3 regions of the Streptomyces sp. NPDC025273 genome follow, and region 2 is predicted to be linked to each of the others. Evidence: riboswitches for the same ligand, from Rfam matches in the RefSeq annotation. Region 2 holds a riboswitch; each other region holds the start of a gene.
What was found. Region 2 has a riboswitch for thiamine pyrophosphate ahead of thiC (phosphomethylpyrimidine synthase ThiC). Riboswitches for the same ligand answer to the same signal wherever they lie in the genome.

Region 1: linked by a shared signal. The riboswitch ahead of thiO (glycine oxidase ThiO) and the one ahead of thiC (phosphomethylpyrimidine synthase ThiC) in region 2 are both predicted to bind thiamine pyrophosphate.
Region 3: linked by a shared signal. The riboswitch ahead of AB0F38_RS26745 (thiamine ABC transporter substrate-binding protein) and the one ahead of thiC (phosphomethylpyrimidine synthase ThiC) in region 2 are both predicted to bind thiamine pyrophosphate.

What each region holds. Positions count from the first base shown of each region.
Region 1 covers NZ_JBEZYP010000001.1:937,978-945,646, reverse strand. The annotation lists gene AB0F38_RS04170 (NAD(P)/FAD-dependent oxidoreductase) at 1-953, shown strand, start outside; gene AB0F38_RS04165 (hypothetical protein) at 988-1,950, opposite strand; gene metF (methylenetetrahydrofolate reductase [NAD(P)H]) at 2,001-2,918, opposite strand; gene thiE (thiamine phosphate synthase) at 3,072-3,722, opposite strand; gene AB0F38_RS04150 (Rv2175c family DNA-binding protein) at 3,829-4,194, opposite strand; gene AB0F38_RS04145 (FAD-dependent oxidoreductase) at 4,264-5,496, opposite strand; gene AB0F38_RS04140 (hypothetical protein) at 5,525-5,866, opposite strand; TPP riboswitch at 5,918-6,030, shown strand; gene thiO (glycine oxidase ThiO) at 6,028-7,221, shown strand; gene thiS (sulfur carrier protein ThiS) at 7,218-7,442, shown strand; gene AB0F38_RS04125 (thiazole synthase) at 7,445-7,669, shown strand, end outside.
Region 2 covers NZ_JBEZYP010000018.1:106,411-114,079, reverse strand. The annotation lists gene AB0F38_RS25830 (helix-turn-helix domain-containing protein) at 1-289, shown strand, start outside; gene AB0F38_RS25825 (SsgA family sporulation/cell division regulator) at 391-828, shown strand; gene AB0F38_RS25820 (YibE/F family protein) at 881-2,236, opposite strand; TPP riboswitch at 2,308-2,441, shown strand; gene thiC (phosphomethylpyrimidine synthase ThiC) at 2,434-4,227, shown strand; gene AB0F38_RS25810 (DUF805 domain-containing protein) at 4,571-4,927, shown strand; gene AB0F38_RS25805 (hypothetical protein) at 5,098-5,922, opposite strand; gene AB0F38_RS25800 (metallophosphoesterase) at 6,093-7,148, opposite strand; gene AB0F38_RS25795 (LacI family DNA-binding transcriptional regulator) at 7,323-7,669, opposite strand, start outside.
Region 3 covers NZ_JBEZYP010000020.1:40,634-48,302, reverse strand. The annotation lists gene rpsB (30S ribosomal protein S2) at 73-1,005, shown strand; gene tsf (translation elongation factor Ts) at 1,106-1,942, shown strand; gene pyrH (UMP kinase) at 2,100-2,876, shown strand; gene frr (ribosome recycling factor) at 2,992-3,549, shown strand; gene AB0F38_RS26755 (phosphatidate cytidylyltransferase) at 3,549-4,631, shown strand; gene rlmN (23S rRNA (adenine(2503)-C(2))-methyltransferase RlmN) at 4,737-5,843, shown strand; TPP riboswitch at 5,966-6,082, shown strand; gene AB0F38_RS26745 (thiamine ABC transporter substrate-binding protein) at 6,156-7,244, shown strand; gene AB0F38_RS26740 (iron ABC transporter permease) at 7,307-7,669, shown strand, end outside.

The DNA of each region.
Region 1 (7,669 bases), on a different contig from region 2:
GGCTGGCCGCCCTGCTCGACGGATACGCCCTGGCGTACGGCCTGGACCCCCGTCACGCACCGGCCGCCGCCGCCCTCCTGCCGTACATGGAGGAGACCTTCGGCAGCTGGTACGTCGCCGGGGGGATGCGGGCCCTCGCCGACGCGGTGTACGAGCGGTGCCTGGCCCGCCGTGTGACGTTCGTCTTCGGTGCCGAGGTGATCCGGGTGGCCGAGAAGGACGGCCGGGCCGCCGGCATCGAGCTGGCGGACGGCGAGAGCGTGGAGGCCGACCACGTGGTCCTGGGCGCGCAGCCGCGCCCCGCGCTGTTGCCCGGTCAGGAGTGCTGGCCCGGCGGGACGTCCGGGGAGCTGCAGGGCGTGGAGCACCGCCGGATGCCGGGCCGCTTCCTGGTCCTGCTGTCGCTGCGCGGTGCCCGGGAGGCCGGTGCCGCGCACCGGACCGTGGTGCACCCGGCGGACGGGGCGGCGGAGCAGGAGGCGGTGTTCGGGGGCCGGACCGCGGAGCGGCCCACGGTGACGGTCCTGCGTCCGGACGACCCCGCCACCCGCCCGGACGAGAAGCACGAGGCGGTGACCCTGATGGCGACGGTCGCGCCGCACGGTCCGGTCGACTGGACGGATGCCGCGCTGTGCGAGCGGTTCGCGGACACCCTGATCGGCCGGGCTGCCGAGGCCGTTCCCGGCCTGCGCGAGCGGATGATCCGCTCCGAGGTGCGCACCCCCGCCGACACCGCGGCCGACACGGGCGCCGAGGGCGGTTCGGTACCCGCTCCCGCGCTGGCGGGAGCGGACGGCGCCTGCCTGCACCCCGGGAACCGCACCCCGCTGCCCGGCCTGTATCTGGCGGGCGGCTGGTCACATCCGGGCGGCGGACCGGCCCATGCCGGGATGTCGGGGGCCCTGGTCGCCGGACTCGTCGTGGAGGGCGACGGCTTCCGCGGTTCCCGGTGAGCCGCGGAGCGCACGTCGGCCGCCGGACGGCCGGTCAGTAGCGGTACTGCTCGTTCTGACCGGTGTCGTATCCGTTCCCGTACGGGGCGGGCCGGACCGGTGCCTCCGGGGGCATCGGGGGGTACTGCTCGCTCTCGCGCTGCTGCGGGACCCAGACGCCGCCCGGCGGGGTGTCGGAGGCGTACGGGTCGGCGTAGGCGTCGGTGGGCTGCTGCCCGCCGTCGTAGCTGTCGTAGGCGTTGCCCTGGCTGTCGTACGAGGCGTACGGCCCGGTGCCCGCGGTGGTGCCCGTCCCGGTGTACGGGTCCGAGTAGGCGGCGTAGCCAGCCTGTTCGGTGCCGTAGTCGTACGCCCCGGTGGCGTAGCCGTCCTGGCCCTGGTAGGTCTCCTGGCCCGGATAGGCGTCCTGGGCCTGGTGGGCGCCCTGGGCGCCGTAGGGGTCCTGGGAGGGCTGCGCATAACCGGCGTACGGGTCGTAGGCGGCGTACTGCGGCTGCTGTTCGTTCTGCTGCTGGTCGTTCTGCTGCTGGTCCTCACCGCCCCGGGCGGTGTGGCCCGCGTCGGTGTAGATGCCGTACTGGCCGGTGTCGTCCGGCAGCGGCTGCGGTTCGTATACCGCGGAGGCGGCGCTCCCGGCGGCCTGCGGGGCGGCTTCCTCGTACTCCAGGTCGGAGACCTGGAGCGTGGGCTCCCTGGTGGCGGACCGCTCGCCGCCGGCGCGGCGACGGCGGCTGGCACCGGGGCTGCCGCCTATGGCCCAGCCGGTGGAGAAGCCCTTCCGGAAGGAGAGCGTCACATACGTCTGGCCCGTCGCGAAGGCGATCGCGCCGAGGGCGATCACCAGCACGGAGGGGATCAGTACACCGAGGACCACACCGAGGAAGCCGGCGAAGGCGAGCAGCCGCCAGCGCAGGCGTGCCTTGTACTGCAGCAGTACCTCGCCCAGCAGCCACAACGCCACGATGCCGAATGCGATGTAGAGGACCGTCCAGCCCACGCCCGCCCCCTCCTACGGCCACCGCCCCGGTAGGTGGCGGGTACGGCCGGTCACGACTGCTTGTGCAGTCCGAGATTCTCGTAGATCTCGAGCGTCGCCGTCGAGTTGTTGAGCGTGATGAAGTGCAGCCCCGGGACACCCTCGGAGAGCAACTTCGCGCAGAACTCCGTGGCGAACTCGATGCCAATGGAGCGTACAGCGGCGGGGTCGTCCTTGGCGGCGAGGATGCGGTCTTTCAGCACCGGAGGCAGGGATGCGTTGCTGAGCTGGGCAAATCTTTCCAGCTGTTTGACGCTGGTGAGGGGCATGACCTCGGGGATCACCGGGGTGTCGCAACCCGCAGCGACCACACGGTCACGCATCTGCAGGTAGCTTTCCGGATGAAAGAACATCTGGGTGATCGCGTAGTCGGCTCCGGCGCGGCACTTGTCCACGAAATTCCGGATGTCGGAGTCCCAGTCGGCCGACCGGGGGTGCATTTCGGGAAACGCCGCGACGCCGACGCAGAAATCGCCGGATTCCTTGATCAGCCGGACCAGGTCTGCGGCGTACCGCACCCCCTGCGGATGCTCGACCCACTCGCCCATCGGGTCACCCGGCGGGTCTCCGCGCACGGCGAGGATGTTGCGGATCCCGGCGTCGGCGTACTGCCCGACCATGTTGCGCAGTTCGGCGACGGAGTGGTCGACGGCGGTGAGGTGCGCGACCGGGGTGAGGGTCGAGTCGGCGGCGATCTGCTGGGTCGCCCGCACCGTCCCGGCACGGGTCGAACCACCGGCCCCGTACGTCACGGAGACGAAACTCGGACGTACCGCCTCGACCCGCCGCAAGGCGTTCCAGAGGTTCCGCTCGCCCTTCTCGGTCTTGGGCGCCCAGAACTCGAACGAGTACGAGGTCTTGCCCGTCGCGAGCAGCTCACGCACGGTGCGGGCGTGATCTGTCCTGGTGGAAGGTGTGCCAAGGGCCATACTGGGAGGTTAACCAGGGCTCGGCGGTACCCCAACCGGACGGTGCGATTTGACCGGGAATAGGACGGTTGTTGTCCACCCTTCGGACAGCGGCCCGGCGGACCCGGCCCCGCGGGCGACCGGCCCCGCGGGCGGTCCGCCCCACGCTCCGGCTCAGACCGCTCGTGCCCGGACACGCGCGGCGAGTGCCGCCGCCGCCCCGGCCGGGTCGTCCGCCTCGGTGATCGCCCGTACGACGACGACCCTGCGCGCGCCGGCGTCCAGCACCTCGTCCAGGTTGCCCGCGTCGATCCCGCCGATGGCGAACCACGGACGCGGCTGTCCGAGCGAGGCGGCGTAGCGCACCAGGCCGAGGCCGGGGGCGTACCGGCCCGGCTTGGTCGGGGTGGGCCAGCAGGGGCCCGTGCAGAAGTAGTCGACGCCCGCCTCCGCGACGGCCGCGTCGACCTCGGACTCGGCGTGGGTGGAGCGGCCGATGACCACGTCGTCGCCGATGACGGCGCGGGCGGCGGGCACCGGCAGATCGCCCTGCCCGAGGTGCAGCACGTCGGAGCCGATGGCGTGGGCGATGTCGGCCCGGTCGTTCACCGCGAGCAGCTTGCCGTGGCGCTTGCAGGCGTCGGCGAACACCGCGAGGTGGTCGAGCTCCTCCGCGGCCTCCATGCCCTTGTCGCGCAGCTGGACGATGTCCACGCCCGAGGTGAGCACGGCGTCGAGGAATTCGGGCAGGTCGCCCTGCCGCTTCCGGGCGTCCGTGCACAGGTAGAGCCGGGCGTCGGAGAGCTGCGGGCGAGGCGTGGACATGTGGTGTTCCCCCGTCGGTACATCGGTGGTCGCTGTGTCGGTCCAAGCCGTGAGCGGAGTGCGGGCCGTGTCGGTCACGGCCCGCACTCCGCTCACGGTCGTACGGTCAGACGGCGAGCGCCTGGGCGCGGCGCTTCACCTCCGTACCGCGATTCTCACTCAGGGCCTGCGCGGGTGTTCCGGGCAGGCTCGGGTCGGGGGTGAAGAGCCAGTCCAGCATCTCTTCGTCCTTGTAGCCGTCGTCCCTCAGGAGCGTCAGGGTCCCTGCGAGGCCCTTGACCACCTTGTCGCCGTCGATGAAGGCGGCGGGCACCTGGAGCGTCCGGTTCTCACCACGTCGTACGGCGATCAGCTGGCCCTCCTTGACCAGCTGGCGTACACGCGTCACCTCGACATCGAGCATTTCCGCGATGTCGGGAAGGTGGAGCCATGCGGGGACGAGAGCATCGATCTTTGCGTCAATCTCGGTCACAGGGACAAGCGTGCCATCCCGGACCGGCGGCCGGTAGCCGGGCCGACCGTACGGGGACACACCGTGCCCTCAGAGCGTCGCAGATCTCAGCGGCACGGAGGAGTCCGCGGCACGCACCGGATCGATCCGTGCCCCGGCCTCGACGAGCTTGCGCCCCTGGGCGAGGTCGCGCGGCCGGCCGACGGCCAGCACCGCCACCAGCACGCCCGCACGCAGCCAGCAGACCGTCCAGGACGCCTCGGCGGGGTCGCCGCGCCACAGCAGCGTGTCGGCGCCGGAGTGGTGGCCCGCGTACTGCACGAAGCGGCCGAACTGCTCGGACCAGAAGTAGGGCACCGGGTCGTACGTACGCGGCCGGCCGTCGGCTACGGCGGCGGCGACCGTCCGGGGTCCCTGGAGGGCGTTGTCCCAGTGGTGGACGAGCAGCCGCTCGCCGTAGCGGGCGGAGGGGAAGGAGGCGCAGTCGCCCACCGCGTACACGTCCGGCACCGAGGTGCGCAGGGAGCCGTCGGCGGTGACCGAGCCGTCCGGACCGAGTGCGATGCCGGAGCCGGCCAGCCAGCCGGTGGCGGGCCGGGCGCCGATGCCCACGATCACCGCTCCGGCGGGGATCACCCGGCCGTCCGTCAGGTGCACGGCTCCCGGTTCGACGCGTGCGACCCGGGTGCCGGTGAGCAGTTCGGCTCCGCTCTCGGCGTACCAGGCGGCCATCGGGGCGGCGACCTCGGCGGGCAGGGTGCCCGCCAGGGGGCGGTCGGCGGCTTCGACGACGGTGACCGCGCAGCCCGCGGCGCGGGCCGTGGTGGTGAACTCGGCGCCGATCCAGCCGGCTCCGACGACCACGACGTCGTGCCGCCTCTCCAGGACGGGCAGCAGCCGCTCGGCGTCGTCGAGGGTGCGCAGCAGATGGACGCCGGGCACGCCCTGCGAGCCGGGCAGGACGACGGGTTCGGCTCCGGTGGCGAGGACCAGGACGTCGTACGGGACGGGCCCGTCCGGAGTGTCCAGCTCGTGCGCGGCGGCACGCAGGCCGGTCACGTCCAGGCCCAGTCGCAGGGCGATGTCCAGTGCCTCGAAGTCGATGTCGAAGGCGGAGTCCTCGGCCTTGCCGAGCAGGACCGCCTTGGACAGCGGCGGGCGGTCGTACGGCTGGTGCGGCTCGGCACCGATCAGGGTCACGGTGCCCGTGAAGCCCCGTTCACGCAGGGCCACGGCCGTCTGCACCCCGGCCATGCCCGCGCCGACGATCACGACACGGCGTGGCCGCTCTCCCGCTGTCCGGTCCCGCGTCTGCTCGCTCACCCGTCCACCCTAATCACCCGACGCGCCGTCAGGCGGGGAGCTCCTCCACCACGCTCGTCCCGCTGCCTTCCTGGGACTCCCACTCCCACCGCTCGTCCAGTCGCACCCGGCCGTCGGGAAGCTCCGTGACGGCCGAGACGCAGTGCCCGCCCGAGGTCGTTCCGTCCCGCTTCAGCTGCACGTACCGGAAGTCCAGCGTGTCCGCGTCCCGGGTGCCGACGAGATGCCCGCGGACGACGTCACCGCCCGCGTACTCGGCCCAGATCCGCCCCTCCTGCTCGTGGTACGTGAACCGGGTGCGGGTGCCGACCTGGCCGGGGGCCTGGTCGGCTACGGGTGCGAGGACGAGTCCGTCGAGTGAACGGGCCACAGTGGCTGCTCCCTTACTGGCCGTGGGCGGCGGGGTCTAGGCTGGCCACCGTAAGGCACTCGCGGGAGCCCGGACGCACCGGGCTGAGAGGGAGGCTGACCGGCCTCCGACCGTACGAACCTGATCCGGGTCATGCCGGCGAAGGGAGGGGCTGGACGCCCATGCGCAGCTGTGGAAACACCTCCGACGTCCTGGTCGTCGGGGGCGGAATCATCGGTCTGGTGACTGCCTGGCGGTCGGCCCAGCGCGGCCTGTCCACGGCGGTGATCGATCCCGGCCCCGGCGGCGGGGCCGCCGGGGTCGCGGCCGGAATGCTGGCCGCCGTCACCGAACTGCACTACGGCGAGCAGATGCTGCTCGGCCTCAACGTCGCCTCCGCCGCGCGCTATCCGGCGTTCGTGGCCGAGCTGGAGGAGGCCACGGGTCAGGAGACCGGCTTCCGCACCTGCGGCACGCTGTCCGTCGCCCTGGACTCCGACGACCGGGCGCATCTGCGGGAGCTGCACGCCCTGCAGCAGCGTTCGGGGCTGGAGTCCGAGTGGCTCAGCGGCCGTGAGTGCCGCCGCCTGGAACCGATGCTCGCCCCCGGGGTGCGCGGCGGGCTGCGGGTCGACGGCGACCACCAGGTGGATCCCCGGCGGCTGGCCTCGGCCCTGGTCACCGCGTGCGAGCGGGCCGGGGTGGTCTTCCACCGGGTCTGGGCACAGCGGCTCTCCGTCGCGGGCGGCCGTGCGACAGGGGTCGTCCTGGCGGACGGTACGGAGACGTCCGCCGGTCAGGTCGTCCTCGCCGGCGGCAGCCTGAGCGGCCGGCTCGAAGGACTGCCCGAGGCGGTCGTGCCGCCGGTCCGCCCGGTCAAGGGGCAGGTGCTGCGGCTGGCCGTGCCGCCCGCGTACGCCCCCTTCCTCAGCCGGACCGTGCGGGCCGTGGTGCGCGGCAGCCACGTCTACCTCGTGCCCCGCGCGAACGGCGAGCTGGTCGTGGGCGCCACCAGTGAGGAGCTGGGCTGGGACACCACGGTCACCGCGGGCGGGGTCTACGAACTCCTGCGCGACGCCCACGAGCTGGTGCCGGGCATCACCGAGCTGCCGCTGACGGAGACCGGGGCCGGGCTGCGCCCCGCGTCCCCGGACAACGCCCCGCTGCTGGGCCCGACCGCACTGCCCGGCCTGCATCTCGCCACCGGCCACCACCGCAACGGGGTGCTGCTGACACCCGTCACCGGCGAGGTGATGGCCCAGGTGCTGACCACCGGCGAACTGCCCGAGGTGGCCCGCCCCTTCACGCCGCACCGTTTCGGCCCGTCCCGCGAAGCCCTCTCCCCCGCCCCCGCGTCCCAGGAGCAGCCCGCATGACTGAGCCCGTGCCCACGTCCGTGTCCGTATCCGTCAACGGGGAGCGCCGCGGTGTCCCCGCCGGGACCTCGCTCGACGCCCTGGTCGCCACCCTGACCGCCGCCCACTCCGGGGTCGCCGCCGCGGTCAACGAGGCCGTCGTCCCGCGCAGCCGGTGGTCCGCCACCGTGCTCGCCGACGGCGACCGTGTCGAGGTGCTCACCGCGGTCCAGGGAGGCTGACCATGTCCGACGATCTCTTCACCCTCGGTTCCACCGTCCTCTCCTCCCGTCTGATCATGGGAACGGGCGGGGCGCCGAGCCTCGACGTGCTGGAGCGCTCCCTGATCGCGTCGGGCACCGAGCTGACCACCGTGGCGATGCGCCGGCTCGACCCGACCGTGCGGGGTTCGGTGCTCTCCGTCCTGGAACGGCTCTCCATCCGCGTCCTGCCGAACACCGCGGGCTGT
Region 2 (7,669 bases):
TCTGGACCGGCACCCGGTCCAACCGCTGACGCGCTACTCCGTACGGGACCGCGACACGTTTCTCGACCGGCTCAGATCGATGAATCGTATGGAGCCTGTCATCGAGCGGCAGGAGTACGCGTTGGGGACGGTCTGCGCGGCCATTCCGATCACGGTGGGTACTGCTGTGGCGGCGATGGCTGTTTCGCTTCCCCTGGACCAAGAGGAACGGTTGCTCGTTGCAGTCGAACAACTACGCTGCGAAGTAACCACCTTCTTGCGCTCGTTCGTGTTCTCTATCAGTATCTGAAAAATCACTCCTTGTGATCTGCTATCGCGTGCACCACGATGGCGTCAATAGGGCCATGGGGGATCATTCCTGGCCAGATTCATCTACTGCGGGGTTGAACGATGCGCGAGTCGGTTCAAGCAGAGGTCATGATGAGCTTCCTCGTCTCCGAGGAGCTTTCGTTCCGTATTCCGGTGGAGCTCCGGTACGAGGTGAGCGATCCGTACGCGATCCGGATGACCTTCCACCTGCCGGGTGACGCCCCCGTCACCTGGGCATTCGGCCGTGAGCTGCTGCTCGACGGTCTCAACAGCCCGAGCGGTGACGGTGATGTGCACATCGGCCCGACCGAACCCGAGGGTCTTTCGGATGTACACATCCGCCTCCAGGTCGGCACGGATCGTGCGCTCTTCCGCGCCGGCACGGCTCCTCTTGTGGCATTCCTCGACCGGACGGACAAGCTGGTGCCATTGGGGCAGGAGCACACGCTGGGTGACTTCGACGGCAACCTCGAAGAGGCTCTGGGCCGCATCCTCGCCAAGGAGCAGAACGCCGGCTGAGGAACGGGAGTCCCGGCCCAGGCGACCCGGGGCGAGTGCCCGGCGCCCGCGCTCATGCCTTACGGCGTCGGCCCCTCCCGGTCCGTACGGGTGCAGGAGCTTCGGCTTCCGCGCCGAGCCCCGTGCGGTCCGCGGAGACCACCAGGGCCGCGAGCACCGTCGTCACCGGCACCGAGGCGACCAGCCCGATCGATCCGACCAGCGTCCGGACGATCTCCATCGCGACCAGTTCGCTGTTGGCCACCGTCCCGACACTGCTCTGGGCGATGGAGAAGAGCAGCAGCAGAGGCAGCGCCGCGCCCGCGTAGGCGAGGACGAGCGTGTTGACGACCGAGGCGATGTGGTCGCGGCCGATTCTGATGCCCGCCCGGTAGAGGCGGCGCACGCCCATCGCCGGGTCCGCCTGGTGCAGTTCCCAGACCGCCGAGGTCTGGGTGACGGTCACGTCGTCGAGCACACCGAGCGAGCCGATGATGATGCCCGCCAGCAGCAGGCCACTCATGTCGATCTCCGGGTACAGCCCGTGGATCAGACCGGTGTTGTCGTCGGTGTTGCCGCTGAGGCTCGCCCACCCGATGAAGAGTGAACCCAGCAGCCCGATCAGCAGCAGTGAGATGAGCGTCCCGATGACGGCCACGGAGGTACGGGCCGTCAGCCCGTGGCAGGTGTAGAGCGCGATCAGCATGATGGCGCTGGACCCGATCACCGCGACCACCAGCGGATTCGAGCCCTGCAGAATGGCCGGCAGGATGAACAGCGTCAGCACGGCGAACGACACCGCCAGCGCGATCAGTGCCATCAGCCCGCGCAGCCTGCCCACCACGATCACCGCGAGGGCGAAGATCCCGGCCAGCAGGGCCATGGGGAACGACCGGTCCACGTCGGTCACCGAGTACTGCAGATCGCGGGGCGCGTCGGGGGCGTACGCCACGACCACTCCCTGCCCCTCCCTCAGTTGCCTGGAGGCGTCGGGCTGGACGACCTCGACGAACGTACGGCCCTTGTCGTCACCGGTCGTCACTTCGACCGTGGCCTTCTTGCACAGCCCCGCCTGCTCGTTGACGGCCTCGCGCCCCGAGGGCGTCGAGGTGTCGCCGGTAGGTGGCACCTGCGCGGCGTTCACGTCCGCGCAGTCGACGTCGACGACCTTCACCACCTTGCCGTCCTGGGTCTGCCGGTCGAAACCGACGCCGGTGCGCTCGTGGGCGGGGGCGCCACCGGGCCAGAACGCCACGAGGCCGACGAGGACCGCGGTGGCGAACGGGATCAGCACGGCAGCGATGACCTTGCGCAGATGCTTGGACACGGGCGCGGCAGGGCCGTGGCTGTGGGTGTGGCCGTGCGCATGACTCTGTGTGCTGCCGGATGCGGGGCCGTGGGGTTCGGGGGCGCTTCGGGGGGACGTCACCCGGCGATCATCCCAAGAACAGGGGAGGCCCTCTGGCCAGCACGCCAGAAGGGAGGCTAGCGTGGTGTCACCTTTGTACACGCGGGAGCTCGGAGCACCGGGCTGAGAGGGCGCTGACCTCCGTACATCCGTGCGGGAAACGCTGCGCCGACCGACGAACCTGTTACCGGGTAATGCCGGCGTAGGGAGTAGGTCTCATGACCACAGCGGACGCACGCACGCCTGCCTCGAAGCAGAACGCCCAGAACACGGCGGACGGCGAGGCCGGGAAGTCCATCGGCTGGCACAAGGGGTACGTCCAGGGCTCGCGCCCGGACCTCCGGGTGCCGGTCCGTCAGGTGCACCTCACCAACGGCGAGGACGTGACCCTGTACGACACGTCGGGCCCGTACACCGACCCCTCCACCGAGACCGATGTCCGCCGGGGGCTCGCGCCCCTGCGGGAGAACTGGATCATCGCGCGCGGGGACACCGAGGAGTACGCGGGCCGGCCGGCTCGCCCTGAGGACGACGGGCTCAAGCACACCTCACCGCGTGGTGGCCTGCGCAACCTCGACGCGGTCTTCCCCGGCCGCCCCCGTCAGCCACGCCGCAGCCGCGACGGGCAGCCGGTCACGCAGCTCGCGTACGCGCGCCGGGGCGAGATCACCCCGGAGATGGAGTATGTGGCGATCCGGGAGAGCGTCGAACCGGAGGTGGTGCGCGAGGAGATCGCGGCGGGCCGGGCGGTCCTGCCGGCCAACGTCAACCACCCGGAGATCGAGCCGATGATCATCGGCAAGCGTTTCCTGGTGAAGGTCAACGCCAACATCGGCAACTCCGCGGTCACCTCCTCCATCGAGGAGGAGGTGGACAAGATGACGTGGGCCACCCGGTGGGGTGCCGACACGGTCATGGACCTGTCCACCGGCCGCAACATCCACACCACCCGTGAATGGGTCCTGCGCAACTCCCCCGTGCCGATCGGCACCGTCCCCCTCTACCAGGCCCTCGAGAAGGTCGACGGCCGGGCCGAGGAGCTGACCTGGGAGATCTACAAGGACACCGTCATCGAGCAGGCCGAGCAGGGCGTCGACTACATGACGGTGCACGCCGGTGTCCGCCTCCCCTATGTCCCGCTGACCGCCCGTCGCAAGACCGGCATCGTCTCCCGCGGCGGCTCGATCATGGCGGCGTGGTGCCTCGCGCATCACAAGGAGTCCTTCCTCTACGAGCACTTCGAGGAGCTCTGCGAGATCCTCGCGGCCTACGACGTGACGTACTCGCTCGGTGACGGGCTGCGCCCCGGATCCATCGCCGACGCCAACGACGAGGCGCAGTTCGCCGAGTTGCGCACGCTCGGCGAGCTCAACTCCGTGGCCAAGCGGTTCGGCGTCCAGACGATGATCGAGGGCCCGGGACATGTCCCGATGCACAAGATCAAGGAGAACATCGACCTCCAGCAGGAGATCTGCGAAGAGGCGCCGTTCTACACGCTCGGCCCGCTGACCACCGATGTCGCGCCCGCGTACGACCACATCACCTCGGGCATCGGGGCGGCGATGATCGCCTGGTGGGGGACGGCGATGCTCTGCTACGTCACGCCCAAGGAGCACCTGGGGCTGCCGAACCGGGACGACGTGAAGACCGGTGTCATCACCTACAAGATCGCGGCACACGCCGCGGACCTCGCCAAGGGCCACCCCGGCGCGCAGGAGTGGGACGACGCGTTGTCGGACGCCCGGTTCGAGTTCCGCTGGGAGGACCAGTTCAACCTGGCGCTCGACCCGGACACGGCTCGGGAGTTCCACGACGAGACGCTGCCGGCCGAGCCGGCGAAGACGGCGCACTTCTGCTCGATGTGCGGCCCCAAGTTCTGCTCGATGAAGATCTCACACGACATCCGGCGGGAGCACGGCGCCGAGCAGGCCGACATCGAAGCGGGGATGGCGGAGAAGTCCAAGGAGTTCGCGGCGTCCGGCAACAGGGTCTATCTGCCGATCGCGGACTGAGATCCGGTGCGCGGGCGTCCGCCCGGGCGGACGCCCGCGGACGCGTCAACGGCGCCGCCCTGGGCAACATGCCTCCGGGGCGGCGCCGTTGGGCTGTTCTCAGTTTGTGTGCATCGCTCACGAAGCGTGTTGGGAATGGCTGGTTTAACATGGTTATTCCTGTCCTGCCTTGGTTTCAGGCGGTGTTCGGAGACGGTAAGGACACAGAACTGTGGCAGGTAGATGTACGTTTCGCCGGGAGTCTTCGTGCGCTTGACCACTTCCTTATGTATGCCTTACCTTCCGCTGTGCTTGGCCGAAAAGGTGTGCGTCCCCGACGGGGGCGCCAGGGGAGGGAATCGCAGTGAACTGGTACCTGGGCGTACTCAAGAACTACGCGGGCTTCAGCGGGCGTGCGCGCCGCAAGGAGTACTGGATGTTCGTACTCTTCAATGCCATCGTGGCCGCGGTCCTGATGGGCATAGGCTTCGCCATCGAGTCGCAGATCCCCTACATGATCTACATCCTTGCCGTCCTGGTGCCGTCGCTCGCCGTCGTCGTACGTCGCCTGCACGACACCGGCCGTTCCGGCTGGTGGTTCCTGATCGCGTTCGTCCCGCTCGTGGGCGGCATCGTCCTGCTCGTCTTCATGTGCCTCGAGGGTGTGCGTGAGGCGAACGAGTACGGCGCCAACCCCAAGCTGGCTCCCCAGGGAGTCTGACGGGGCGCTCCGAAGGATCGGAGCACCGCACACGACGGCAGAGGCCGGGCGCAGCACGAGCTGCCCCGGCCTCTGCCGTGCGGTGGCACGGGCCGTGGGACAGCGAGCCAGGGCCAGGGCCCCCGCACCGGCCCCGGAGACCCGGGGGCCCGGTGCGGGAACGGCCGGTTTCACTCCGGCCGGTGCTCGGGACCGCCGAAGTCCGGACTGGTGAAGTCGGGGCTGGTGAAGGTGGGACGCGGCCCCGCCGACGGGCCGTCCTGCGGCCCGGAGAAGGTCGGGCTGCTGTAGCCGATCTTCGGGATGCGGTGCGGTGAGCGGTGCGGGGTCCGCGCGGCGGGCCCCGCGGCCGGGTCGGCCAGGGCGTCCCGCAGGAAGGGCAGGATGCCGCGCTCCAGCAGGGCGTGACGCCAGGCCTCCCTGGCCCGTGCCACGTCCTCGGGCAGCTCGTCCTCCGCGTCCGGAGCGGGCAGGGCCGTGGCGCCGTTGCGCAGCGCGGTGACCAGGAGTCCCGCCGCGGCGACCAGAATGGCCGCGGCGGCGGCCGCCGCGAAGAACCATCCGGCGGCGACCATGGTGCCGGCGAAGGCCAGGGTGGGGCTGAAGGCCTTCAGGAGGTAGCCGACCAGCAGGAATATCACGGCGGCAGAACCAGCGAGGACGGGGGCCAGCGCGGTGATCACGGCGAGGGTGCCCGCGCCCGTCCGGTCCGGCTCGTCCGTGGCGGGCTGGAGGACGGACTCGGGGTCCGCCGGGTCGGACGGTCTTCGCAGCTCGCCGCGGACGCTCACGTAGTGCTCGTACTCGGGGGCGGCGGCCGTGGTGATCTGAGCCGTGGCGTCCAGCGCCATCGTCCGCAGCTGTTCCGTGTTGAGCCGGTCCCCGACCCCGTCCAGATCCGGGCGTTCGTGGGCGTGACGCAGTGCGTCGGCGAGGATCCGCTCGTACTCGGGGCGGTCCTCGGCCAGCAGGTGCGGAGCGCTTTTCATGTGCATCCCCCGATGCTCCGTAGGGCCTGACCGACCGCGTGGGCCGGGCGATCGGGCGGAAACGGAGGAGAGCCTGCTACTGATACGCCGATGGTAGAGCGCCTACCGCACGGGGTGACAGGGGGTTGCCGGAAATTGGCCCGGCAGACGGCGCTGTGCGCCTTCCCCGGCGATCGTCAGTCATGCAGGGGGAGTTCGACGACCAAGAGCTTTCCGGCCATGGTCACTCCGCCGTCCATGGCGATGGCCAGCCCGTCCGCGTACACGTGCGGACCGTCCACCGCGGCCCGGGGGCTGTCCTCGCCCTCCTCCGGACCGACCTCGCCGAGGAGATACGGAATGGGGCTGTGACCATGGACGACGCGCCGGCCACCGTACGTCGACATCAGTTCGCGTACCGCGTCGGCACCGCCCTCGTCGCGGAAGGCGAACCGCTTGGTGAGCTTGCGGAACAGGTCCCAGCACTCGTCGGCGTCGTGCCGCGTGAGAATGGCGTGCACCGCGTCGTTGACGTCCTCGATGGTGGACCCGTAGTCGAGGTACGCCGTGGTGTCGGAGTGCATCAGCAGATGTCCGTCCTCCTCCACGACGGCGTCGAGCCGGGCCATCCACTGGAGGTGGAGGTCCTGGAGCCGGTCCATGTCGGACTTCTGGCCGCCGTTGAGCAGCCAGGCGGCCTGGAAGGTGGCGGTTCCGGCGCCGGAGTTCACCGGGGTGTCGCCGAACCTCTTCGCGCCGATGAGCAGCAGTTCGTGGTTACCCATCAGGGCCTTGCAGTACCCGCCGGCCGCGGCCGCCTCCGCGGAGAGCCGCATGACGAGATCGATGACGCCGATGCCGTCCGGGCCGCGGTCGGTGAAGTCGCCGAGGAACCACAGCCTGGTGTTGCCGGCGGACCAGTGGCCGTCGGCGTCCACGAGGCCCTGCTCGCCGAGGGCGGCCAGGAGCTCGTCCAGATAGCCGTGCACGTCTCCGACGACGTACAGCGGACCACGCTCCCCGTCGGCGACCGGACGCGGCTCCGGAACGGTCCGCACCTGCACGGTGTCCCCGCGGTTGATCACCGGAAGATCGCGCGCGGTGGGCGTGTAACCCTCCGGGGGCTCGTCGCCCACGGTGGCATCGCCGGGATGCGGCAGGGGCGACAACGGCGCCTGCGCATAAGGCGGTACGCGGAAGTCACGCAACGTCGCCGTCCGCACTACGGGTTCCTGACCGGCCCCCTGTGTCATCGACCCCTCCACCACCGTCGCGCAGCCGTACACCTGACGGGCCGTGCCTGGTAGAGGTGGTCCGCGGTGTCGTGCGCCCATCATAGGAATGCGGACCGTGCTGTGTGACGCACCAGGGGTGGTGAATCCGGGCGCACACGTGGTCCACCTGCCGTTTGATCCGGATTAATCCGATCAGTCCCCTGCGGGTGAGCGCGGCGCGCTGACCGTGGTGCGGGGCGGACGCCGTTGCGAGGAGGTCCGGACGATGAGTTCCGTCGGTATCACCTGCTCCACCGGACCGTCGTGCTCGACCCCTTCGATGGCGTCGATGAGGAGTTGGACGACCGCCGTGCCGATCCTGCGCGGTTTGAGCGAGAGCGTTGTGATGGGCGGCTCGGTCGACGCGTACACGGTGGACTCGCTGCAGCAGACCAGCAGCAAATCCTCCGGGACCCGCAGGCCGTAGCGGCGGGCCGCGGCCAGCAGATCGGTCCCGTTGGGGTCGAAGAGGCCGTAGACGGCGTCGGGGCGGTCGGGGC
Region 3 (7,669 bases), on a different contig from region 2:
CGGCGCGTCGGGGCGTCAGGCGCGACAGCAATCCTGCGGTCGCGATAACCGAGCACCTCAAGGAGTACGGCCATGGCCGTCGTCACGATGCGGGAGCTGCTGGAAAGCGGCGTCCACTTCGGTCACCAGACCCGTCGCTGGAACCCGAAGATGAAGCGCTTCATCTTCACCGAGCGCAACGGCATCTACATCATCGACCTGCTCCAGTCGCTGTCGTACATCGACCGCGCCTACGAGTTCGTCAAGGAGACCGTCGCCCACGGCGGCTCCATCATGTTCGTGGGTACGAAGAAGCAGGCCCAGGAGGCCATCGCCGAGCAGGCGACGCGCGTCGGCATGCCGTACGTCAACCAGCGTTGGCTCGGTGGCATGCTCACCAACTTCTCCACCGTCTACAAGCGCCTTCAGCGTCTGAAGGAGCTCGAGCTCATCGACTTCGAGGACGTGGCCGCCTCCGGCCTCACCAAGAAGGAGCTCCTGGTCCTCTCCCGCGAGAAGGCCAAGCTGGAGAAGACCCTCGGTGGTATCCGCGAGATGCAGAAGGTGCCGAGCGCCGTCTGGATCGTCGACACCAAGAAGGAGCACATCGCCGTCGGTGAGGCGCGCAAGCTCCACATCCCGGTCGTCGCGATCCTCGACACCAACTGCGACCCCGACGAGGTCGACTACAAGATTCCGGGCAACGACGACGCGATCCGCTCCGTCACCCTGCTCACCCGCGTGATCGCCGACGCCGTCGCCGAGGGCCTCATCGCCCGTTCCGGTGCCGCCACCGGTGACTCGAAGCCGGGCGAGAAGGCCGCCGGCGAGCCGCTCGCCGAGTGGGAGCGTGACCTGCTCGAGGGCGAGAAGAAGGACGACGCCGAGGTTCAGTCCTCCGCCGAGACCGAGAAGGCCGCCGACGCCGAGCCGGCCACCGCCGCTGCCGAGCAGGACGAGGCCCCGGCCGCCGAGGCCCCCGCCGCCGAGGCCGAGGCTCCGGCCGCGGACGGCGAGCAGGCCTGACCCCGTCAGTCACGGCTGAAGACGGCGGGGGCCGGTGCGCAGGCACCGCCCCCGCCGTTCACCCGTAGATCTTTCAGACTTCGAGAGAGAAAACAGACTCATGGCGAACTACACCGCCGCTGACGTCAAGAAGCTCCGCGAGCTCACCGGCGCCGGCATGATGGACTGCAAGAAGGCGCTCGACGAGGCCGACGGCAACGTCGACGGCGCCGTCGAGGCGCTCCGTATCAAGGGCCAGAAGGGCGTCGCCAAGCGCGAAGGCCGTTCTGCCGAGAACGGTGCCGTCGTCTCCCTCATCTCCGAGGACAAGACGTCCGGCGTCCTGCTCGAGCTGAAGTGCGAGACGGACTTCGTCGCCAAGGGCGAGAAGTTCCAGACCGTCGCCAACACGCTCGCCGCGCACGTCGCCGCGACCTCCCCGGCCGACATCGAGGCGCTCCTCGCCTCGGAGATCGAGGCCGGCAAGACCGTCCAGGCGTACGTGGACGAGGCCAACGCCAACCTCGGCGAGAAGATCGTCCTGGACCGCTTCGCGCAGTTCACCGGCGGTTACGTGGCTGCGTACATGCACCGCACGATGCCCGACCTCCCGCCGCAGGTCGGCGTCCTCGTCCAGCTGGACAAGGAGAACGCCGAGGTCGCCAAGGACGTCGCGCAGCACATCGCCGCCTTCGCCCCGAAGTACCTCAACCGCGACGAGGTCCCGGCCGAGACGGTCGAGAACGAGCGTCGTGTCGCCGAGGCCACCTCGCGCGAGGAGGGCAAGCCCGAGGCCGCCCTCCCGAAGATCGTCGAGGGTCGCGTCAACGGCTTCTTCAAGGAGGTCGTCGTCCTCGAGCAGGCCTTCGCCAAGGACAACAAGAAGTCGGTCCAGAAGGTCCTGGACGAGGCCGGTGTCAGCCTGACGCGCTTCGCGCGCATCAAGGTCGGCATCTGAGTCCGTCCGCGAACAACGGTGGACCCCGATAGGGTCTGGTGCAGTCGTCGGCCGCACTCAGCCGGACGACCGCAGAACTGACGAGGAGGCCATTGCCGCTGAGGGACAGCAGACCCACGGCAATGGCCTTCTTCGTATGTGCACGAGGAGAATCTCCATGAACAAGGGCGCGGACGCCACACACGGTGACCACAAGCGCGACGACGGCACGATTTCCGGACGCTTCATGCTGAAGCTGTCCGGCGAGGCGTTCGCCGGCGGCGGGGGTCTCGGTGTCGACCCCGATGTCGTGCACGCCATCGCCCGCGAGATCGCCGCGGTCGTACGCGACGGCGCGGAGATCGCGGTCGTCATCGGCGGCGGCAACTTCTTCCGTGGCGCCGAGCTCCAGCAGCGGGGCATGGACCGGGCGCGGTCCGACTACATGGGCATGCTCGGCACGGTCATGAACTGCCTGGCGCTGCAGGACTTCCTGGAGAAGGAGGGCATCGACTCGCGCGTCCAGACCGCCATCACCATGGGCCAGGTCGCGGAGCCCTACATCCCGCTCCGTGCCGTACGGCACCTGGAGAAGGGGCGAGTCGTGATCTTCGGTGCCGGTATGGGCATGCCGTACTTCTCCACCGACACGACGGCCGCCCAGCGTGCCCTGGAGATCGACGCCGAGGCGCTCCTGATGGGCAAGAACGGGGTGGACGGGGTCTACGACTCCGACCCGAGGACCAACCCCGGCGCGGTGAAGTTCGACGCACTGGAGTACGGCGAGGTGATCGCCCGCGACCTCAAGGTCGCCGACGCCACCGCGATCACGCTCTGCCGCGACAACCAGCTCCCGATCCTTGTCTTCGAGCTGACCACGGAAGGCAATATCGCCCGCGCGGTCAAGGGTGAGAAGATCGGCACGCTCGTGAGCGACGAGAGCACCCGGGCCTGACGGCCCAAAGGATGGACAACGGCCTGCCGGTCGGACACCGTGCAGGTGAGGACGCGACGCAGGATCCGCAGGGCCCGACGACGCCGGGCCCACTCAAGACACGCAGGAGCACGTGGTGATCGAAGAAATCCTCCTCGAGGCCGAGGAGAAGATGGAGAAGACCGTCGTGGTCGCCAAAGAGGACTTTGCCGCGATCCGTACCGGCCGTGCGCACCCGGCGATGTTCAACAAGATCGTCGCCGACTACTACGGCGCGCTGACCCCGATCAACCAGCTGGCCTCGTTCTCGGTTCCCGAGCCGCGGATGGCCGTGGTGACTCCGTTCGACAAGACCGCACTGCGCAACATCGAGCAGGCGATCCGCGACTCCGACCTCGGCGTCAACCCGAGCAACGACGGCAACATCATCCGAGTGACGTTCCCGGAGCTCACGCAGGACCGCCGCAAGGAGTACATCAAGGTCGCGAGGACCAAGGCCGAGGACTCCAAGATCTCGATCCGGGCCATCCGCCGCAAGGCCAAGGAGACGCTCGACAAGCTCGTCAAGGACAAGGAGTCCGGCGAGGACGAGGTCCGCCGCGCGGAGAAGGAGCTCGACGACACCACCGCGAAGTACGTCGCGCAGGTGGACGAGCTGCTCAAGCACAAGGAAGCCGAGCTGCTCGAGGTCTGATGAACGACTCTTCCTGGGGCGCCCCGCAGGGAGCCGGTTACTGGGGCGCGCCCGAGATGGGGGCCGCTCCGGCGGGTCCTGCTCACGATGTGTACGGCGCCCAGCAGACTCGGCCCATGCCCATCGTGCCGGACGTTCCCGACGCAGGTAGAGACGCTGACGACCGGAACAGGGACGCCGCGGCGCGTGTCAGCGGCCCCCTGTTCCGTGACGAGAAGCCGCAGGAGCCCATGTCCACCCCGTTGCCGTCGCCCCCGCCGCACAAGAAGCGTGCGGGGCGTGATCTGCGTGCTGCCATAGGGGTAGGCCTCGGGCTCGGCGCGGTCGTCGCCGGGTCGCTCTTCATCGTGAAGGCCGTCTTCGTCGGCGTGGTCGTGCTCGCGGTGGTGGTGGGGCTCTGGGAGCTCACCTCCCGCCTCGAGGAGCGCAAGGGGATCAACGCCCCCCTCGTGCCGCTCGCCGTCGGCGGCGCCGCCATGGTGGTCGCCGGCTACGTGCGGGACGCGGAGGGCGCCTGGGTCGCCATGGCGCTCACAGCTCTCGCGGTCCTCGTCTGGCGGATGACGGAGTCACCGGAGGGCTACCTCAAGGACGTCACGGCCGGTGTCTTCGCCGTGTTCTACGTGCCGTTCCTGGCGACGTTCGTCAGCATGATGCTCACCGCGGACGACGGTTCGTGGCGGGTGCTGACCTTCCTGCTGCTCACGGTGGTCGCCGACACGGGTGCGTACGCCGTCGGCTGGCGCTTCGGCACGCACAAGCTGGCACCTCGCATCAGTCCCGGGAAGACCCGCGAGGGCCTGTTCGGCGCGATCGGCTTCGCGATGGCCGCCGGTGCGCTGTGCATGCAGTTCCTGATCGACGACGGCAGCTGGTGGCAGGGACTGCTGCTGGGCCTCGCCGTAGCCGCCAGCGCCACGCTCGGCGACCTGGGCGAGTCCATGATCAAGCGGGATCTCGGCATCAAGGACATGGGCACGCTGCTGCCGGGCCACGGCGGCATCATGGACCGGCTCGACTCACTGCTGCCGACCGCGCCGGTCGTCTGGCTGCTGCTGGTGCTGTTCGTCGGATCCGGCTGAACAGGTTCCGTGGGCATGCTGCCTGACCTGCGGTTTTTCGAGTGAGGGTCCGTTGTCCACAGGGCGGCGGGCCCTCACTCGTATGTCTGCGACACTTGAAGAACCATGCCTAAGCCCGGAGAACTCCAGTTTGTCGCGCCCCGCGGAGCCAAGCAGCCGCCGCGGCACCTCGCCGACCTCACCCCCGACGAGCGCAAGGAAGCAGTCGCCGCGACCGGCGAGAAGCCCTTCCGCGCCAAGCAGCTGTCGCAGCACTACTTCGCGCGGTACGCGCACCGGCCGGCCGAGTGGAGCAACATCCCGGCCGGTTCACGGGACAAGCTCGCCGAGGCGCTGTTCCCCGACCTGATGTCCGTGGTGCGCCACATCAGCTGTGACGAGGACACCACCCGTAAGACGCTCTGGAAGCTGCACGACGGGACGCTCGTCGAGTCCGTCCTCATGCGCTATCCGGACCGGGTGACGATGTGCATCTCGTCGCAGGCCGGGTGCGGGATGAACTGCCCGTTCTGCGCGACCGGGCAGGCCGGCCTCGACCGCAATCTGTCGACCGCCGAGATCGTGCACCAGATCGTGGACGGGATGCGGGCGCTGCGCGACGGCGAGGTCCCGGGCGGACCCGCGCGGCTGTCCAACATCGTCTTCATGGGCATGGGCGAGCCCCTGGCCAACTACAAGCGGGTGGTCGGGGCGATCCGACGGCTGACGGATCCGGAGCCGGACGGCCTCGGACTCTCGCAGCGCGGGATCACCGTCTCCACGGTGGGCCTGGTGCCGGCCATGCTGCGCTTCGCCGACGAGGGCTTCAAGTGCCGCCTCGCCGTCTCGCTGCACGCCCCGGACGACGAGCTGCGCGACACCCTCGTCCCCGTCAACACCCGCTGGAACGTCCGTGAGGTCCTGGACGCGGCGTGGGAGTACGCGGACAAGTCCGGCCGCCGCATCTCCATCGAGTACGCGCTGATCCGCGACATCAACGACCAGGCCTGGCGGGGTGACCGGCTGGGCCGGCTGCTCAAGGGCAAGCGGGTCCATGTCAACTTGATCCCGCTGAACCCGACGCCCGGCTCCAAGTGGACCGCCTCGCGGCCCGAGGACGAGAAGGCGTTCGTCGAGGCGATCGCCGCCCACGGTGTGCCCGTCACGGTCCGGGACACCCGCGGCCAGGAGATCGACGGAGCCTGCGGCCAGCTCGCCGCCTCCGAGCGTTGAGACTCCGGTCCGGCCCGGTGGGCCCGGGCCGTACCGGCCGGGCGGAGCCCGGTGCGCGGGGCCGGTACGGCCGGTGCACCGGGCTGATCCGGCCGGTGTAGCCTGGTCCGAAAATCAACTTCATATTCCGACAGGGGAGCGCCACAGCGCTGAGAGTGCGGCACCGAGGACAGGTCGGCCGCAGACCCTCTGAACCTCGCCCGGGTCATTCCGGGTAGGAAGTTCGGACCTTACTCAAGCTGTTGCGCCCTGCCCGCTCACCGAGTGGGCGGGGCCGCGTCTCTTCCTGGTCACGCCCAGGAGGAATCACACATGAACACCACCACGAAGTACGCCGCGACGGCGCTCGCCGCCGCGCTCGGCGTCACCGTGCTCGCCGGCTGCGGCGGCTCCGACGACGAGCCCGAAGGCTCCGGGCGCTCCCGGACCGTCACCCTGGTCAGCCATGACTCCTTCAACGCCTCGGACTCCGTCCTGAAGGCGTTCACGAAGGAGACCGGTTACAAGATCAAGGTGCTGAAGAGCGGCGACGCGGGCGCCGCGCTCAACCAGGAGATCCTGACCAAGGGCTCCCCGCGCGGTGACGTCTTCTTCGGCGTCGACAACACGCTGCTCTCCCGCGCGCTGGACAACGGTCTGTTCACGCCGTACGAGGCGAAGGGCCTCGACCGTGTCGCGGCCGACGCCCAGCTCGATGCCACCGGGCACCGGGTCACGCCCGTGGACACCGGCGACATCTGCGTCAACTATGACAAGAAGTATTTCGCGGACAAGAAGCTCGACCCGCCGCAGTCCTTCGAGGACCTGCTGAAGCCCGCGTACAAGAACCTCCTCGTCACCGAGAACGCCGCGACCTCCTCGCCCGGCCTCGGCTTCCTCCTCGGCACGGTCGCCACCTACGGCGAGACCGGCTACCAGGACTACTGGAAGAAGCTGAAGGACAACGGGGTCAAGGTCGTCGACGGCTGGGAGCAGGCGTACAACGAGGAGTTCTCCGGCTCCGCGGGCGGCAGGAAGACCAAGGCGGACCGGCCGCTCGTCGTCTCCTACGCCTCCAGCCCGCCCGTCGAGGTGCTGTACGCCGAACCGCAGCCCACCGAGGCCCCCACCGGGGTCTCCACCGGCACCTGCTTCCGTCAGATCGAGTTCGCCGGCCTGCTGGACGGCGCGAAGAACGAGGCGGGCGGCAAGGCGCTGCTGGACTTCCTGATCAGCAAGCAGTTCCAGGAGGACATGCCGCTCAACATGTTCGTGAACCCGGTCGCGAAGGACGCCGAGCTGCCCGAGCTCTTCACGAAGTTCGGTGAGACCGTCGGCAAGCCGGCGACGGTGGCGCCGGAGAAGATCGCCAAGAACCGTGAGCAGTGGGTCCAGTCATGGTCCTCGCTCGTCGTGAAGTAGCCACCCCGCCCGCGGTCAGGGGCAGGGGCGACGCGCGTGGGAACGCGGTGCGGTTCGGCCTGATGGCCGTGCCCGTCGCGTTCTTCGCGCTGTTCTTCGCCTACCCCGTCGTCGCGATCGTCGGCCGGGGTCTCAGGACGGACGGCGTCTGGCAGTCCGGCCGGATCGGCGAGGTGCTGAGCCGGCCGGACATCCTGGACGTCCTCTGGTTCACGACCTGGCAGGCCCTCGCCTCGACCGGGCTCACCCTGCTGATCGCGTTGCCCGGCGCCTACGTCCTCGCCCGGTTCGACTTCCCCGGCAAACACCTGCTGCGTGCCGTCGTGACCGTGCCGTTCGTCCTGCCGACGGTCGTCGTGGGTACGGCGTTCCTGGCGGTGCTGGGGCGCGGCGGGTTCCTCGACGAGCTATGGGGCGTCCGGCTC